Regions from separate parts of the Aquitalea sp. FJL05 genome, predicted to be linked through region 3. Evidence: predicted binding sites of a transcription regulator. Region 3 holds the regulator's gene; each other region holds the start of a gene.

Region 1 (4,399 bases), on a different contig from region 3:
TCCACCGGCGTCACCGACAGGGCGATATGCAGCGGCTGCTCGCCATGCGGGGTGCGCAGCTCCAGATCGTGCTCGATGTAGCCAGCGTTGTGCTGCAGGGCGGTGCTCAGTGCCTGGCGCAGGGCCGGGCTGTCCTGAAACAGCTCGAACAGGGTGTGGCGCAACAGCTCGCGCCGGCCGATGGCCAACAGGTTTTCACACGCGGGATTGGCGAATTCCAGTACGCCGTCGGCTCTGGTGATCAGAACCGGGGTGTCGAGTAATTCCAGGCCGGCAAAGCTGGGAGAGTTCATGGTGCTCCGGATCGAAGAGGGCTGTGCCTGGTGCTGTTAGCAATAAGCACGCCAAGCCAGAGCACAGCGAATGCACGATTACGGAGTTAATTATGCACCATTATTGTGCAGAGGATGTGGCCTGCCCCAATTCGCGGCGCAGTGCATCAACATTCTTCTGCCGCTCGGTCACCGCGTCTTTCAGCTTCTGCACCCGGTCGAGGTATTTCTGGTAGTTGCGGGTTTCATCGCCATTACGGGTGGCGGCACCGTCGGTGTAAGCCTTCTGGGCGTCAGCCAGCGCTTTCTGCTCATTGGCCAGCTCGTTTTCCAGAATCTTGCGTCGGCCTTGGTCGCGCTTGTTCTGGGTGCCATTGTCGACATTGGGGTAGCCATCCGGGGTGGAGGCCGATTTGCTGCCTGCATTAGCCGCCGGCTTGCTCTTGCTGCTGTTGCCATAGGTGGACAGTGGTGCCAGATGCATGGGCTTGGCACCCTTGATCGGCACATTGGTGAAGGTGACATTGCCGTTGGCGTCTATGTATTTGTACACCTCGGCCTGGGCGAGGCTGCAACTGAGCAGCAGACAAAAGGCAAGCGTTTTCATGGGAGTCCGCATCAGCAAGGAAATACAGGATGGTAGTGGCGATATGATAAGCAAAAGCCCGGCCCGCGTCACATCGGCCTGTCGTTTGGCTGGGGGCAAGGGTGCGTTGGTCCCCTGCCTTCTTGTTCTGCCGTCTGGTGCTACATGATCAGGAAAGGCTGCCGGTCGGCCTCGCTCGGCTTGTGCTTGGCCGGATGACATGAAAAAACCCGCATGGCCATGAGCCATGCGGGTTTTGCCATAGCCGCCGGAATGCTCCGGCGGCGGCTTGCCATTACAGCGAGTAGTACATCGCGAATTCGACCGGGTGGGTCGTCATGCGAGTCAGGTTCACTTCCTGCATCTTCAGTTCGATGTAGGCGTCGATCCACTCGTTGGAGAACACACCGCCACGGGTCAGGAAGTCGCGGTCTGCGTCCAGCGCGGCCAGGGCTTCGTCCAGGCTGGCGCATACGGTCGGGATCAGCTTGTCTTCTTCCGGCGGCAGGTCGTACAGGTTCTTGTCAGCAGCATCGCCCGGGTGGATCTTGTTCTGGATACCATCCAGACCGGCCATCAGCAGAGCGGAGAAGCACAGGTACGGGTTAGCCAGCGGATCCGGGAAGCGGGCTTCGATACGACGGCCCTTCGGATTGGCTACGTGCGGGATACGGATGGAAGCGGAACGGTTCTTGGCGGAGTAAGCCAGTTTTACCGGGGCTTCGTAATGCGGTACCAGACGCTTGTAGGAGTTGGTGCCCGGGTTGGTGATGGCGTTCAGTGCCTTGGCGTGCTTGATGATACCGCCGATATAGTACAGGGCGGTTTCGGACAGGCCAGCGTAGCCGTCACCGGCAAACAGGTTCTTGCCGTCTTTCCAGATGGACTGGTGTACGTGCATGCCGGAACCGTTGTCGCCAACGATGGGCTTGGGCATGAAGGTAGCGGTCTTGCCGTAGCTGTGTGCCACGTTCTGTACCACGTATTTCAGGATCTGGGTCCAGTCGGCACGCTGGGTCAGGGTGCTGAACTTGGTACCGATTTCCATCTGGCCGGCGGTGGCCACTTCGTGGTGATGCACTTCAACCGGCACACCCAGTTCTTCCAGCAGCAGAACCATGGCGGAACGCAGGTCTTGCGCGGAGTCAACCGGCGGAACCGGGAAGTAACCACCCTTGACACCCGGACGGTGACCGGTGTTGCCACCTTCGAATTCTTCAGCGGAGGCCCAGGCAGCTTCTTCGGACTTGATCTTCACGAAGCAGCCGGACATGTCGGTGCCCCAGGTGATGCTGTCGAAGACGAAGAATTCCGGTTCCGGGCCAAAGTAGGCGGTGTCGCCCATGCCGGATGCCTTCAGGTAGGCTTCGGCGCGCTTGGCGATGGAGCGCGGATCGCGGTCGTAACCCTTGCCGTCGGCCGGGTCGATCACGTCACACGACATGAATACGGTCGCTTCGTCGAAGAAGGGGTCAATCTTGGCGGTAGCCGGGTCAGCCATCAGCAGCATGTCGGAGGCCTGAATGCCTTTCCAGCCTGCGATGGAGGAGCCGTCGAAGGCGTGGCCGTGCTCGAACCATTCATCAGCATCTTCCAGCAGAACGTGTGCCGGGATGGTAACGTGTTGTTCTTTACCACGGGTATCAGTAAAGCGCAGGTCTACGAACTTGACGTCGTTTTCTTGAATCAGCTTGACTACGTCTGCAACCGCCATGAATGTTCTCCTAAAGGCAACGTGCATCGAAAGCAATATTGCTTGATAAAGATGGTACGCCTCACTGGAAGCATGAAGCGTGCCAGGGTACGAACACTAATGTAATCATTGTGTCACAGGGCTTGGTACACGGCTAGCGCTTATGAATGCACCAAAATAATGCATTCCGTGGTGCGAGTGCACTATATCTGTGCATAACGCCGGCGGGTGATGGTAGATGCCCTGACGGCATCGTGGCATGCCCCTATTACAAAGAGAGGAAAGCAATGGACCAGACCGATTTGATCCTGCAAACGGCTGCCGAGCGTGCAGCTGCCCAGCAACTGCCCTATCAGGGCGCGCTCACTCCACCCGAAGCGCATTATCTGGCTCAGCATCTGCCCGGCGCGGTACTGGTGGATGTGCGCAGTGCGGCCGAATGGCAGTTTGTCGGCGTGGTGCCCGGTGCCTTGCGTATCGAGCTGCGCAGCTTCCCCGGCATGCAAGTCAATGTGCAGTTTGTCGAGCAGCTGCAAGGTGCAGTCGACAAGCAGGCTGTGCTGTTGCTGATGTGCCGCAGCGGCGTGCGCTCACACGAGGCCGCCACGCAAGCCCGTGCAGCTGGTTATACCCGGGTTTACAACGTGCTGGAGGGTTTCGAGGGTGACAAGGACGAGCATGAGCATCGTGGCCTGCTGACAGGCTGGAAGGCGCATGGCCTGCCCTGGGTGCAGGGCTGAGCACGACCTTATTGTTGGGACAGGGGTATTGACCGGTTGATGTTTATGACGTTACACGGCAAAGTGCTACCTCAGCAGATGAACCGCACGACGCGGAAGCACCACAGGAATCCAAGAAAGCTGATCATGATCAACCGTTACGCCGTCATCGGTAACCCCGTTTCCCATAGCCAGTCGCCGTTTATCCACAATGAATTCGCCAGTGCCACCGGTGAGTCCATCCAGTACGAAAAGCTGTTTGCCGAGCTGGGCAAGTTCAACGAAGTAGTCAGTGAATTTGTCCGGGCCGGCGGCCTGGGGCTGAATGTCACCCTGCCGTTCAAGGGGGATGCCTTCCGCTTTGCCCAGGAGGTCACCGAGCGCGCCCGCGCTGCCGAAGCGGTGAATACCCTGACTTTCCGTGATGGCAAGGTGTTTGGCGACAATACCGATGGCGTTGGACTGGTGCGCGACATCGTGGACAATCTGGATTTCCCCATGGCGGGCAAGAGCATCCTGATCCTGGGTGCCGGCGGTGCCGTGCGCGGTGTGCTGGAACCGATTCTGGAGCAGAAGCCGGCCAAGGTGACCATCGCCAATCGTACCCTGATCAAGGCCGAATCCATTGCCCATCATTTCTCCCCTTGGGGCGAGGTGGTGGCCAGTGGCTACGAGGCGCTGGAAGGCAAAACCTTCGACATCATCATCAATGGCACCTCGACCAGCCTGCACAATGAGATTCCGCCCTTGCCGGCCAATATTTTTACCGCCCGCACCCTGGCATACGACATGGTGTACAGCAAGGGTCTGACCCCCTTCCTCAAGCGTGCCCAGAGCGAAAACGCCGGCATGCTGGCCGATGGCCTGGGCATGCTGGTAGAGCAGGCTGCCGAGTCCTTCCATATCTGGCGCGGTGTGCAGCCGGACACCCGCAAGGTCACCAATATGCTGAGGGAAGTGCTGGCCTGATCCGATGCGTCTCTTTCTGAAAATCATGGCGGTCCTGGTGGCCGCCATTGTGTTGTACAACCTGTGGATTCTGGCGCACGTGGTGTACTGGCGAAACCATAATCCCGCAGCCAGTGCCTTCATGAACGAGCAACTGGCCAAGCTGCAGGAAGACGACCCC
Region 2 (4,399 bases), on a different contig from region 3:
CCAGTTCGCGGATATTGCCCGGCCACGGGTGCTGCAGCAGCTTGCGTTCGGCTTCGGCATGCAGGCTGATGTCGCCATAGCCCAGGCGCTGGCGGTATTCGTCGACAAAATGGCGGGCCAGCGGCAGGATGTCGCCGGGGCGGTCACGCAGGGCTGGCAGGGCCAGATGGGCCACCCGCAGGCGGTAGAACAGATCCTCGCGGAAATGGCCGGCGGCGACGGCTTCTTCCAGCCGCACATTGGTGGCGGCAATCACCCGGACATTGATGGGGATGGGTTTGCGCGAGCCCAGTCGCACCACCTCGCGCTCCTGCAGGATGCGCAGCAACTTCACCTGAATATTCAGTGGCAAGTCGCCGATTTCATCCAGAAACACCGTGCCGCCATTGGCGGCCTCGAACCAGCCCGGCTTGGCGGCGAAAGCGCCGGTAAATGCGCCTTTTTCATGGCCAAACAGCTCACTTTCCACCAGCGATTCGGAAAACGCGCCGCAATTGACGGCGACAAAGGGCTGATTTGCCCGCTGGCTCAGCGCATGCACGTGGCGGGCGATCAGCTCCTTGCCGGTGCCGGTTTCACCAATGATCAGTACATTGGCGTCGCTGGGGGCAATCAGTTGAATGCGCGCCAGCAGGGCGGTGGATTGCGGGTCTTCAAACACCTGCGCCGTGGCGCGGATGGAGGTGGTCAGGCTTTGCCGGTTCGGCAGGGTAATCAGGGGCATGGCCGGGCCTTCCGCTGGCTCGGCCCGCCGGGCCGATGTGGGTTTCAGGAATAAAACGTCGGTGTCGGATAGCTGCGAATCAAAGCCCATTCCCCTAACTCCTTTAATTTGTAATCAACCGGATCGTGCAAGGTGTGGGTGCGCAGATTGCGCCAGTGCCGGTCCAGACGCAGTCCGGCATGGGTGGCGCGCGCGCCGGTTACCTCGAACATCTGACAGGCCAGGTTCAGCCCCATCCGGGTGGCGGCCACCTTGGCCGCCGCAATATTCATGGCCACTTCGCCGCGTTCGCTTTCGCTCAGCGCCTCGCCACGGGCCAGTACGTCCACCAGCCGGCTGCCCGCACGGTCGGTGAGGGCGCGCACGCTTTCCAGCCCCACCCAGAATTCGCCGTAATGACCCAGGATGTAGGGGTCTTCGTGGGTGTGGTCTACCTGCGCCGCCTGCCAGGGTCGCGCCTCGTGCAGGGTGTAGTGCCGGGCTTCTTCAAAAGCGCCTTCGGCAATGCCCAGATAGATATTGGTCAGGATCAGCTGCGCCAGCAGTGGCCGCAGGCAGGAGCGCGGCGTGGTGAGCGGGCCGGGCGTATCCAGAATTTCATTGTTTTCGATGCGTACCTTTTCAAAGTGCACGCTGCCGCTATCTGTCTGGCGTTGGCCGATATTGTTCCAGTCCTGCTGCACGCTGATACCACTGCGCCCGGTGGGGATGGCCGCCACCACGAGCTGCCCGCCCGGCTGGCGACGGGCAGAGACCACCAGCATTTGTGAATCCAGCGCACCGGAGCAAAAGCTTTTCTGGCCGGAAAACTCGTGCCAGCCGGCAAGGCGCTTGCTGACGGTGCGCTCGTCCAGCGGATTGAGCGCATTGCCCCAGAACCAGTTTTGCCGGGTGGTGATTTCATGCCAGGGCTGCCATTGTTCCGGCCGGCCAAACAGCTCTACCGTGGCCAGCATCAGATGGTGAAAGGCAAAAACATGGGCCACCGAGCTATCGGCCTTGGCAAACTCGCGCACCACCAGCAGGGTCTCCTGCCAGTTGGCACCCATGCCGCCCAACTCGCGGGCAATGGACAGGCCCAGCAGGCCGCTGGCGCGAATGGCATCGCGCTCGGCCTTGGGGGTGCCGCCGGCATGGTCGCGCTCTGCTGCGGTAGCGGCAAACTGACTGGCCAGTTGCTGCGCCAGCAGCAGGGCCGAGGCGGGTGTGCTGGCTGTTTGCGGTGCTGCCAGCAGGTGTTGGGGCAAATTCAAGCGTACATCCTTTATTGATCGGCTATTTCCAATAAAACAGCACAGATTTGGCTATGTTATTGGCGCGATGTAAACCAAGGATTTGTCAGGAATATATCTGGAATTTGAATTAGCCCAATGCAGGCGCTAATGGTGAATGGCTGAATGGTGCTGCGTGTGCAGCACCGTGTTTATTGGCTGCTGCGCAGGCAGCAGTGCCGAGTGAGCCATCTGCTGCCTGCGCAGCAATTTCCGGCTGAAATGATATTTTTCTAGCTTGATTCAGCTGGCATGCAACGTGCTATTGAATATCGGGCAAAACCGCTAAAGGTTTTATTTCAGCCTCAGGTAATCACATGCACAGCCATTCATTCAGTATGCAATATGTTTCATTCGCCACACTGCACGGGCGGGTCCGTCAGGCAAAGGAGGGCGCATGAGCACCCAGCCGATTGGCCCGGACAGCCCGCTGGCCATTGCCCGCGAACTGGCCAGCCGTTTTGCCCGCAGCGCCGTGGCCCGTGATCAGGCCGGCGGCACGCCCAAGGCCGAGCGCGATGCGCTGCGTGACAGTGGCCTGCTGGGCCTGATCATCCCGCGTGAATTCGGCGGCCTGGGCGAGAGCTGGAGCACCACATTGCAGATCGTGCGCGGACTGGCGCGGGTGGATAGTTCGGTGGCCCATGTGTTTGCCTTTCAGCACCTGTTGCTGGCCACCGCCCAGCTATTTGGCCGGCCAGAACAGTGGCAGCCGTGGTTCGAGCAAACGGTGCGCGAGCGCTGGTTCTGGGGTAACGCGCTCAATCCGCTGGATACCCGCACCCTGGCCACGCCGGATGGTGCAGGCTTCCGCTTTCATGGCGACAAGAGCTTCTGCTCCGGCGCTACCGATTCGGACATGCTGCTGGCCTCGGCACTGCGCAGCGGACAGAGTGGCTTGCTGATTGCGGTGATCCCCACCCGCCGTGCCGGCATTGCCATTCATCAGGACTGGGACAATATCGGCCAGCGCCAGACTGACAGCGGCTCTGCCCGTTTCGAACAGGTGCGAGTGGAGGCGGGCGAGCTGCTGCTGCAGCCCGGCCCCCTGTCCACGCCACGTGCCTGCCTGCGGCCGCTGATTGCCCAGCTGATTCTCACCAATATCTATCTGGGCATTGCCGAGGGCGCGCTGGCCGAGGCTCGCCGCTACACGCTGGAGCAGCGCCGGCTGTGGCCGGCCTCGCTGGCTGATCGCGCCAACAAAGACCCTTACACCCTGCTGCACTATGGCGAATTTCACGCCGCCCTGGAGGGTGCACGCCTGCTGAGCGACCACGCCGCCCGGCAGCTGGATGAGGCTTGGCAGCAGGGTGATGCGCTCAGCGAAGCCGGGCGCGGTCAGCTGGCGGTGCAGATTGCCGCCGCCAAGGTGCATGCCAGCCGCAGCGGGCTGGACCTCACCAGCCGCATTTTCGATGTAACCGGGGCGCGCGCCACCAGTGCTGCCCTGCGGCTGGACCGCTTCTGGCGCAATTTGCGCGTGCACAGCCTGCACGACCCGCTGGATTACAAGCTGCAAGAACTGGGTGACTGGGCACTGAATGGCCAGTATCCCGCCCCCTCGTTTTATTCCTGAGAAGCAACATGACCCTGAACAAGCAAGCACACGCAGACGATTTTGACGCAGTAGAACAGGCCATTGCCGCCATTGCCGCTGGTGGCTTTGCCGTGGTGGTGGACGATACCGACCGCGAAAACGAAGGCGACCTGATCATTGCCGCCGAAAAAATCACCCCGCAGCAAATGGCCTTTCTGGTGCGTTACAGCAGTGGCGTGGTGTGCGTGGCACTGACTGGCGAGCGGCTGGATCAGCTGCAGCTGCCGCTGATGGGGAGCAGCAATAACGAATCGCAGCGCACGGCCTTCACTGTCACCGTGGATTATCTGCATGGCACCAGCACCGGCATCAGCGCCGTGGACCGTGCCGCCACGCTGCGGGCATTGGCTGACAGCCGCATTCCGGCCAGTGATTTTGCCCGGCCCGGTCATATCTTCCCTTTGCGCTATGCGCCGGGTGGCGTGCTGGCGCGCCCCGGCCATACCGAGGCCGCACTGGACCTGTCGCGGCTGGCGGGCCTGGCTCCAGCCGGAGTGCTGTGCGAAATCGTCAACGACGATGGCAGCATGGCGCGCCGCCCGGACCTGCTGCGCTTTGCCCGCCAGCATGGCCTGCCCATCATCACCATTGCCGACCTGATTGCCTACCGCGAACGTACCGAGATGGCGGCGCTGGAAGCCAGTTCGCCTTTGGGTGTGGCGGCCTGAGCCTGCCAGACCGGTCTGCTCCTGCAACACCCGCCACGGCGGGTGTTTTTGTTTCTGTTACAGGGTGATGGCTGCTGAGCTGGCAGCAGTCGTGCAGCAAATTTGCTGCACGGGACTCAGCAGGTTTTGGTTTTTA
Region 3 (4,399 bases):
GAGCGGCCCCAGCATTCTGAAAGTCGAGCGGCTGAAAAAGCGCTTCAAGAAACGTACCGTCGTCAAGGATGTCGCCCTGCAGATCCAGAGCGGCGAAGTGGTCGGCCTGCTCGGCCCCAACGGCGCGGGCAAAACCACCAGTTTTTACATGATTGTCGGCCTGATCGGCGCCGATGAAGGTGAAATCACCCTGGATGGCAGCAGCATCACCCACCTGCCCATCCACCAGCGCGCCCGCCTTGGCCTTGGTTACCTGCCGCAGGAAGCCTCGATTTTCCGCAAGATGACGGTGGAGGAAAACATCACCGCCGTACTGGAAATCGCCGGCTACAAAGGTGACAAGCTGGAAAAGGAACTCAGCCTGCTGCTGGACGACCTCAATATCGCCCACCTGCGCGAAAGCAATGCCCTGTCGCTGTCCGGCGGCGAAAGACGCCGGGTGGAAATCGCCCGCGTACTGGCCACCCGCCCGCGCTTCATCCTGCTGGACGAGCCTTTTGCCGGCGTCGACCCGATTGCCGTGATCGACATCCAGAAAATCATCACCTTCCTGCAACAACGTGGCATCGGCGTACTGATTACCGACCACAACGTACGGGAAACCCTGCGCATCTGTGACCGCGCCTACATCATCAGCGACGGCTCGGTACTGGCCTCCGGCGAACCGGAAGAACTGGTCAACAACGAGAAAGTGCGCCAGGTCTACCTTGGCGAACACTTCCACCTGTAAGCCATGAAACAGTCACTACAGCTCAGGGTTTCACAGCAACTCACGCTTACCCCGCAACTGCAGCAGTCGATCAAGCTGCTGCAGCTGTCCACCCTCGACCTGCAAACCGAAGTCGAGCGCTTCCTGCTGGACAACCCCATGCTGGAACGCGGCGACGACACCCCGACACAAGAAGGCAGCACCAGTACCAGCGACACGCCGGCGGCCGGAGAAGAGAGCACGCCCGCCTCCGACAGCAATGACAGCGACAGCAACCCGCGTGACGACAGCAGCGGCGAACTCACCGACTGGGGCAGCGGCAGCCGCCGCAACGACGGCGACGACGAGTTCGACCCCATGCTCAACGTCCCCTGCCCGGTCAGCCTGCGCGAACATCTGCTGGCCCAGCTGGGCGAACTGACGCTCCCCACCCGCGATCAGGCCATCGTGCAATTGCTGATCGAAGAACTGGACGACAACGGCTTTCTCAGCGTCGATCTGGAAGAACTGGCCAGTCATTTGCCGCTGGAACTGGAGCTGGAAGCCGACGAACTGATGGTCGGCCTGCGCCTGTTGCAGCAGTTCGATCCGGCCGGCATCGCCGCGCGCTCGCTGGCCGAATCGCTCTGCCTGCAGCTGGACCGTCTGCCACCGCAGGAAAACGGCCATGCCCTGGCGCGCAAGATCGTGGCAGAACACCTCGGTTTGCTGGGCAATCGCGACTATACCCGGCTCAAACGCCTACTCGGCGTCGACGACGCCGCCATCCGCCAGGCCCAGCAACTGATCGCCCGGCTGACCCCCCATCCGGCAGCCGGTTTCGGTGGCGAGGACGTGCACTACGTCATCCCCGATGTCACCGTGCGCAAACGCCGCGGCCGCTGGGTGGCCGAACTCAACAACGGTGCCGTACCCCGGCTGCGGGTCAACCAGCTGTATGCCCAGATGCTGTCGGAAAACCGTGCCGGTGCAGGCGAGCTTTCCGGCCGCCTGCAGGAAGCAAAATGGCTGGTCAAGAACATCCAGCAGCGATTTGACACTATCCTGAAAGTGTCGGAAGCTATAGTGGAAAGGCAGCAAGCGTTCTTTGAACACGGAGAAGTGGCCATGCGTCCGCTCATCCTGCGCGATATCGCAGACGAGCTGGGACTGCATGAATCAACCGTTTCCCGGGTGACTACCCAGAAATACCTGCTCTGCCCGCGCGGCTTGTTCGAGCTGAAATATTTCTTCGGCAGTTCCCTGGAAACCGACAGTGGCGGCGAATGCTCGGCCACTGCCATCAAGGCCCATATCCGCCGCATGATAGACGGCGAAAATACGGCCAAGCCACTTTCTGACAGCGCCATTGCCGACGAATTGGGTAAACAGGGCATGCAGGTTGCAAGACGTACCGTTGCGAAGTATCGTGAAGCTATGCAGATTCCACCGGTCAACCTGCGCAAGGCATTGTAGGACGCCTTGAAGAATATCCGCTTGCCCGGCCGACCCGACCGGGCAGTCAACACAAGAAGGAGTTAGGGTATGAACCTCAAAGTAACCGGTCTCCACCTCGAAGTAACCCCGGCCCTCCGCGAATTTCTGGAAAGCAAGCTGGAACGTATCACCCGCCATGTCGATCACGTTATCGACGTTACCGTCACACTGTCGGTAGACAAGCTGGTGCAAAAGGCAGAAGTCAACGTTCACCTCTCCGGCAAGGACATCCACGTAGAAGCCACCGACTCCGATATGTACGCTGCCATCGACTCGCTGATGGACAAGCTGGATCGACAGGTACTCAAGCACAAGGAAAAACAGAGCGAACACCGCGTGACTCCGCAGGTTCAACCGGAAGCCACCCTGTAATCACCTGACCGACGATGCGGGAACCCAGCGGGTTCCCGTTTTTATTTGCACGGAGCCTTTTTCATTTTGATGAAGGCAACGTAGAATTGGCCAGTTTTTGTAGCCGCGTGCACACATTCCTATGAGCCTGATCGGCAAAATCCTGACACAGGATCACATCCTCCCGGACCTGGATGTCGCCAGCAAGAAGCGCGTCTTCGAGCAGGTGGGCCTCCTTATCGAAAACACCCACGGCATTGCGCGCAGTGAAATTTTCGACTGCCTGTTTGCCCGGGAAAAGCTCGGCTCCACCGGACTGGGCCAGGGAGTCGCCATTCCGCATGGCCGTGCCCGTGGTCTGAAGGAAGCCGCCGGCATCTTCATTCGGCTGAAGAACCCCATCCCCTTCGATGCGCCGGATGGCAAGCCGGTGCAAAGCCTGTTTGTACTGCTGGTACCGGAACAAGCCACCGACCTGCACCTGCAGGTACTGTCGGAACTGGCCCAGCTCTTCTCCAGCAAACAGCTGCGCGAACAATTGCTGACTGCCACCAACCGCGCCGAGCTCTACCAGTTGCTCACTGCATGGAATACCAATAATGCCTAGCATCACCGTGCGCCGGCTGTATCAGGACAATCAGCAAAAGCTCAATCTGACCTGGGTGGCCGGCACCGGTGGTGCCGACAGCCCCATCGGCAATGACGAGCAGCGCCCTACGCTGGCACTGGTGGGTCACCTCAACTTCATCCACCCCAACCGTGTACAGGTGTTGGGTCTGGCCGAAGTCGACTACCTGAACCGGCTGGAACAGTCCGCCGCCAAGACCGCGCTGGACCAGCTGTTCCACAAGACCATGTCGGTGGTGATGGTGGCCAATGGCCAGCAGGTACCCAAGCTGCTGCGCGACTACTGCCACACCCATAACGTGCCACTGATGAGCACGCCGCTGGAAAGCCCCTACCTGATGGATGTGCTGCGCATCTATCTGGCGCGTGCGCTGGCGGTTTCAACAGTGCTACATGGGGTTTTTCTCGATGTGCTGGAAATCGGCGTGCTGATCATGGGCGACTCGGCCATGGGCAAGAGCGAGCTGGCACTGGAACTGATTTCACGCGGTCACGGCATGGTGGCCGATGACGCAGTGGAACTCTACCGCATCGGCCCGGAAACACTGGAAGGCCGCTGCCCGCCCCTGCTGCGCGACTTTCTGGAAGTGCGCGGCCTGGGCATTCTGAATATCCGCACCATTTTCGGTGAAACCGCCGTCCGGCCGAAAAAGGTGCTCAAACTGATCATCCATCTGGTCAAAGCCAACGACCAGGCCATGCAGGCACTGGATCGGCTGAATATCCAGTCCGAAACCCAGGACATTCTGGGTGTCACCGTACGCAAGGTGGTGCTGCCAGTGGCTGCAGGCCGCAACTTGGCCGTGCTGGTGGAAGCGGCAGTACGCAATTACATCCTGCAACTGCGTGGCATCGACAGCACGCGTGAATTCATCGAACGCCATACCAACTTCCTCAGAGATCAGGAAAATGCGCCTGATATTGATTAGCGGCCTGTCCGGCTCCGGCAAATCCATTGCCCTGCGCGCGCTGGAGGACTCCGGCTATTATTGCGTGGACAATCTGCCAGCCACCATGCTGCATGAGGCCATGTCGCTGTATGCCGACTATGGCTACGAGCAAATCGCCATCAGCGTGGATACCCGTTCCAGCCCTTCGCTCGGCGCATTGCCACAGGAAGTGGACAAGCTGCGCCAGCAAGGCGTGGACGTACGACTGCTGTTTCTGGAAGCCAAGCCGGAAACCCTGGTCAAGCGCTTTTCTGAAACCCGTCGTCGCCACCCCTTGTCCGGCAGC
Region 4 (4,399 bases), on a different contig from region 3:
GGTATTCCTTAATCCGGCCGATGGCCGCGCGGCCTTCCAGCAAGGCAGTGTGGACGCCTGGGTGATCTGGGACCCGTTCTTTGCTGCGGCGGAAAAACAGCTGGGTGCCCGCCTGCTGGCCGATGGCAAGGGCATCGTCAACAACACCCAGTTTTATCTGGGGCGCAAGCCTTATGTAGCCAGCAATCCCAAGGTGATCAAGGTGGTGCTGGAAGAGCTGCAACGGCTGGATTCCTGGGGCAAGAGCCATATTCCGGAAGTAGCGGCCGAGCTATCCAGCCAGATCGGCCTGGACAAGGACATCGTGCAGGTGGCTGCGCAACGCTCCGGCTACGGGGTGAAACTGCTGGATGGCAAGGTGGTGGCCGAGCAGCAGCGCATTGCCGATACCTTTTTCAAGCTCAAGCTGGTTCCCAAGCCGCTGGTGGTGAAGGATATCGTGTGGGACGGCAAATAAGCGCAGCCAAGTAAATGGCCTAGCCCCCTGGGGCAAGGCGCAGCGCCACCGCAGTTTTTGTTAGCGGCCCGGGATGCCGCCTGAGCGGACTGTTGGTGGTTTGATGGAGGCCGGCATTGCGCGTGCAATGCCGGCTTTTTGTCGTGGTGCAGGATGATACGCTGCCGGTATCGGCAGTATGTAAAAAATGCTGAAAGCATCACTAATAGATAGTGCTATATATCTGGCATTTTTCCCGTCAACGGCAGCGATTTTTCCTTATTTATCGCCGATATATTCGTTATTTTATGGACGAAAACACCCGAATGGCATGATACTGCTGAGGTGTACAGCAGTCTGTGTCACGGCGCAGATTGCTGCAGTAAAAATCAAATGGTTGTATACCGGGCAGGAAAAATAGTTGGACGCCAAAATCCCCAATATCGAGGCCATGCTGGATCTGGCATTTCAATTGGTGCTGTGCCAGTTGGAGGCGGATATTTTCCGTGCCAAGCAGGACATCCGGGAGATGGTCGTGCCTATCAAGATATTGCTGTTGAAGGATATTGAAGAAGATACCCAACCCTGCACGCTGGATGATTTCTGAGCCGGCGTGATTGCACCGCGCGCCTGCTGCCTGGCAGGCGCATCCTGCCGGACCCATTGCCCAATGGCCGCCGTCACTTTGCCAGCCGTCTGAGCTAAAACGCCAGTGCTGGCCATCTCGTCTTGTCCTGATGTAAGAAGCTGTTCAAAGTCTCGGCAGACTATGCACACCTTCTAAAACCTGGCAGCTGCCACTTCCCGGCGGAATCCTGTCCTCTACCTTGCTTCTTATCTGCTACAGCCAAGGTGCCAGCCTGCCGGTTCCTTGCCGATTCCTGTACAAACACCCGCCATGCGCACGGCCACGGCCTGTCACGCTGTCTGCGTGCGCGCTACAGGATGTCCGTGTTTGTTTCCGTCTGTAGGTGACAAAAACAGCCGTCTTTGACCGAGGTGGGTGGCCCGACGGGATGGCTGTTTTCTGCTGCAAATTTCCTGCAATTTTCCGAATAAGCTATCCGTAATTTCTTGCTTGGGAATGCCGGGTGGATTTCTTAATATCCATGTCTGACAAGTGGTTTTGCCGCAAGGGCAGGGCCACCATTTTTCCCCTTGGCACCAGAGGCTGCGAGATGAGTTTTTATCAGGATTACAACGACAAGCTGGCCATCGAAGGCTGGAATACCCGGGCAGTGCAGCAGTATCAACATGTGGACTTGCGTCGCCTGTCACCGGCGCTGGGGGCGGAAATCCGTGGCGTGGACCTGAGCCAGCCCCTGCCGCCGGCACAGCTGGAGGAAATCCGCCAGGCGCTCACCGATTTTCTGGTGCTGACCTTTCCCGGACAGGCCATCGGTGCCACAGAGCACAAGGCCTTTGCCCGGCATTTTGGCAGCCTGCACCAGCACGTGCTGGGTGACAGCACCCAGTTGACCGCGCGCAGCGATGATCCGGAAATCCTGGGCTGGAAAACAGGCCGCAGCACGCGCTACACCGCTGGTGATGCCTGGCATAATGATGTGTCTTGCGATCCGCACCCCATCTGGGCCTCGCTGCTGCGGGTGACCCGGCTGCCGGAAGTGGGCGGCGGTGATACGGCATTTGCCAACCTCTATCTGGCCTACGCGTCCTTGTCTGATCCGCTGAAGCAGTTTCTGGAAGGGCTGAGCGCCGTCCACGACGGCAAGGAAGGGTGGAGCAATGGCTATGGTGCCGAGCCCAAGCCCGGTCAGGTATTCAATGCCAGCGAGCATCCGGTGGTGGCCCGTCACCCGGTCAGCGGTCGCAAGTTCCTGTTTGTCAACGAAGCCTTCACCTCGCACATCGTGCAGCTGAGCCGGGCCGAAAGCCGTGCCTTGTTGCAGCTGCTGTTCCGTCATATCGAAAAACACCAGTCCTTCCAGGCCCGCATTCACTGGCAGCCGGATACCCTGTTGTTGTGGGATAACTGGGCCACCCAGCACCATGCGATCTGGGATTATTATCCTTTCGAGCGCTGGGGCGAACGGGTTTCGGCCTATCGTGACCACGGCCCGCAAGCAGCAGCTAGCTTGCTATCAGCCGTGTAAGGGGTGATCGGCCCGGTCTGAGATGGGGCATTCAGTCACTGAATGCCCCGCACTTTGCAACAAAATCCTTTCTTTCAGCCATTTCCTTCAGTATTGCTCACCGCCTTTACGGGCAGGGGCAATCTTGTTGCCGCTTGCAGTGATTTCCGGTCATGCGCGCCGGCTGAGTGCAAATCATTTCTGATTGATAATTGTCAATTTTATTAAAAATTTGCTGCATTCAAATAACATTTCCATATTATGATGCCACGGCAAAATTAGACCAATGTGCTAAACGGTTGCCGCCAGCGATGCGGGACCAGCATTCCGGCACGCACACATACCCTGGCCATCATCATGTCAAATCAATTCAACGCTTTTACCAGCAGGCTCAGCATTGCCGCCAAGCTTAACCTGGTGTTATCCCTGTTGTTGCTGGTGGTACTCGGACTGGCCGGCATCTGGCTGACCCATTGGCAAAGCCAGCGCATGGAACAGCAACAGCAACAGGAAATGCGCCAGGCCAACCGTCAGGTCATCGACATGATGGATGCCTACGCCGCACAGCTGGAACGCTCGGCCGCGCTGGCCGAGTCAGCTTTGCGCGCCAACCTCCCGGGTCAGCCGGCGCTGAGTGGCGAACGGATGGACACCGGCGGCAAAGCCCTGCCGGTGCTGCGTATTGGCGAGCACGTCATCAATAACAGTACGCTGGAGGTGGATCGTTTCACCCGTAGCACCGGCTCGCTGGCCACGGTATTTGTCAAGGATGGCAGCGAGTGGATTCGCATTGCCACCTCGGTCAAGAAGGAAGACGGCAGCCGTGCTGTCGGCACCCCGCTGAGCCACGATTCACCTGCCTATGCCAGCCTGAATGCCGGCCACGCCTATACCGGCCCGGTTCAGCTGTTTGGTCGCGATTTCATGACGCTGTATTCGCCAGTGCAGAACGAGGCTGGTCAGGTCGTGGCGGCCTTGTTTGTGGGTGAGGAGTTCACCGCCAGCCTGGCTGCGCTGCGGCAGAAAATCATGTCGGTGCGCTTTGGCGAATCCGGTTACATCTATGCTTTCGATGCCCACAACGAGCCGGGCCGCATGATGATCCACCCGCATTCCCAGGGTAAGAACCTGCTAGACTTCAAGGACAAGGACGGCCTCGCCATCAACCGCATCATGCTGGAACAAAAGCAGGGCGTGCTGCATTACCACTGGGCCAAGCCGGACAGTAACGAGCCGGTGCGTCCCAAGATTGCCGTGTTCGATACTTTTGAACGCTGGGGCTGGATTGTCGCCGCCAGCAGTTATGAAGACGAGTTCGCTGCCCAGTTGCAGGCCATGCGCTGGCGCCTGGCCATCGGCATCATCGTCATGATAGGCCTGCTGCTGGCTGCTACTTTCTGGGCCAGCCGCCTGTGGGTCACCCGGCCACTGGCCCATGCGGTGGATGCCATCCGCCGCGTGGCCGACGGCGACCTGACCGTGCGCATTGAGGCGCGCAGCCAGGACGAGGTGGGCGAGTTGCTGCTGGCTGCCGACGCAATGAGTAGCCATCTGCGCGAGATGATTGGTGATGTCGAACGCAGCCTGGCGTCCTTGTCGGTGCAGGCCAGATCGCTGGTGAGTATTTCGGAAGATGTGTCCACCGCTTCGGGCGAGCAGAATGCCGCCGCCAGCACCATGGCAGCCTGCGTGGAAGAAATGAGCAGCAGCATCAATCAAGTGGCGCGTCATGCCGATCTGGCGCGACAGATGGCTGCCGATGCCAACGTGCAGTCGCAATGCGGCGCACAGGTGGTATCCCAGGCCACCAACACCATGGGGCAGATTGCCGTTGCGGTGAAGCAGGCGGGTGGCACCGTGCGCCAGCTGG

Evidence for each region. Region 3 encodes sigma-54, which starts transcription at its own class of promoters, with help from an activator protein. Its sites were predicted from a motif close to CTGGCACGCTTCATGCTT; they were not measured.
Region 1: the regulator sigma-54 is predicted to act here: its motif matches at 2,641-2,658, upstream of glnA (type I glutamate--ammonia ligase).
Region 2: the regulator sigma-54 is predicted to act here: its motif matches at 2,244-2,261, upstream of DBR44_RS00275 (acyl-CoA dehydrogenase family protein).
Region 4: the regulator sigma-54 is predicted to act here: its motif matches at 1,352-1,369, upstream of DBR44_RS00680 (TauD/TfdA family dioxygenase).

What each region holds. Positions count from the first base shown of each region.
Region 1 is NZ_QAJS01000016.1:114,889-119,287, forward strand. Features, by position in the region: gene glnL (nitrogen regulation protein NR(II)) at 1-293, opposite strand, end outside; gene DBR44_RS14405 (DUF4124 domain-containing protein) at 394-879, opposite strand; gene glnA (type I glutamate--ammonia ligase) at 1,154-2,572, opposite strand; gene DBR44_RS14415 (rhodanese-like domain-containing protein) at 2,839-3,291, shown strand; gene aroE (shikimate dehydrogenase) at 3,418-4,239, shown strand; gene mtgA (monofunctional biosynthetic peptidoglycan transglycosylase) at 4,244-4,399, shown strand, end outside.
Region 2 is NZ_QAJS01000001.1:53,679-58,077, forward strand. Features, by position in the region: gene DBR44_RS00270 (sigma-54-dependent Fis family transcriptional regulator) at 1-814, opposite strand, end outside; gene DBR44_RS00275 (acyl-CoA dehydrogenase family protein) at 769-1,977, opposite strand; gene DBR44_RS00280 (acyl-CoA dehydrogenase family protein) at 2,393-3,574, shown strand; gene ribB (3,4-dihydroxy-2-butanone-4-phosphate synthase) at 3,583-4,263, shown strand.
Region 3 is NZ_QAJS01000006.1:304,086-308,484, forward strand. Features, by position in the region: gene lptA (lipopolysaccharide transport periplasmic protein LptA) at 1-2, shown strand, start outside; gene lptB (LPS export ABC transporter ATP-binding protein) at 1-730, shown strand, start outside; gene DBR44_RS06220 (RNA polymerase factor sigma-54) at 734-2,164, shown strand; gene hpf (ribosome hibernation-promoting factor, HPF/YfiA family) at 2,234-2,557, shown strand; gene ptsN (PTS IIA-like nitrogen regulatory protein PtsN) at 2,679-3,143, shown strand; gene hprK (HPr(Ser) kinase/phosphatase) at 3,136-4,092, shown strand; gene rapZ (RNase adapter RapZ) at 4,073-4,399, shown strand, end outside.
Region 4 is NZ_QAJS01000001.1:147,255-151,653, reverse strand. Features, by position in the region: gene DBR44_RS00690 (sulfonate ABC transporter substrate-binding protein) at 1-457, shown strand, start outside; gene DBR44_RS00685 (hypothetical protein) at 858-1,043, shown strand; gene DBR44_RS00680 (TauD/TfdA family dioxygenase) at 1,615-2,550, shown strand; gene DBR44_RS00675 (methyl-accepting chemotaxis protein) at 2,887-4,399, shown strand, end outside.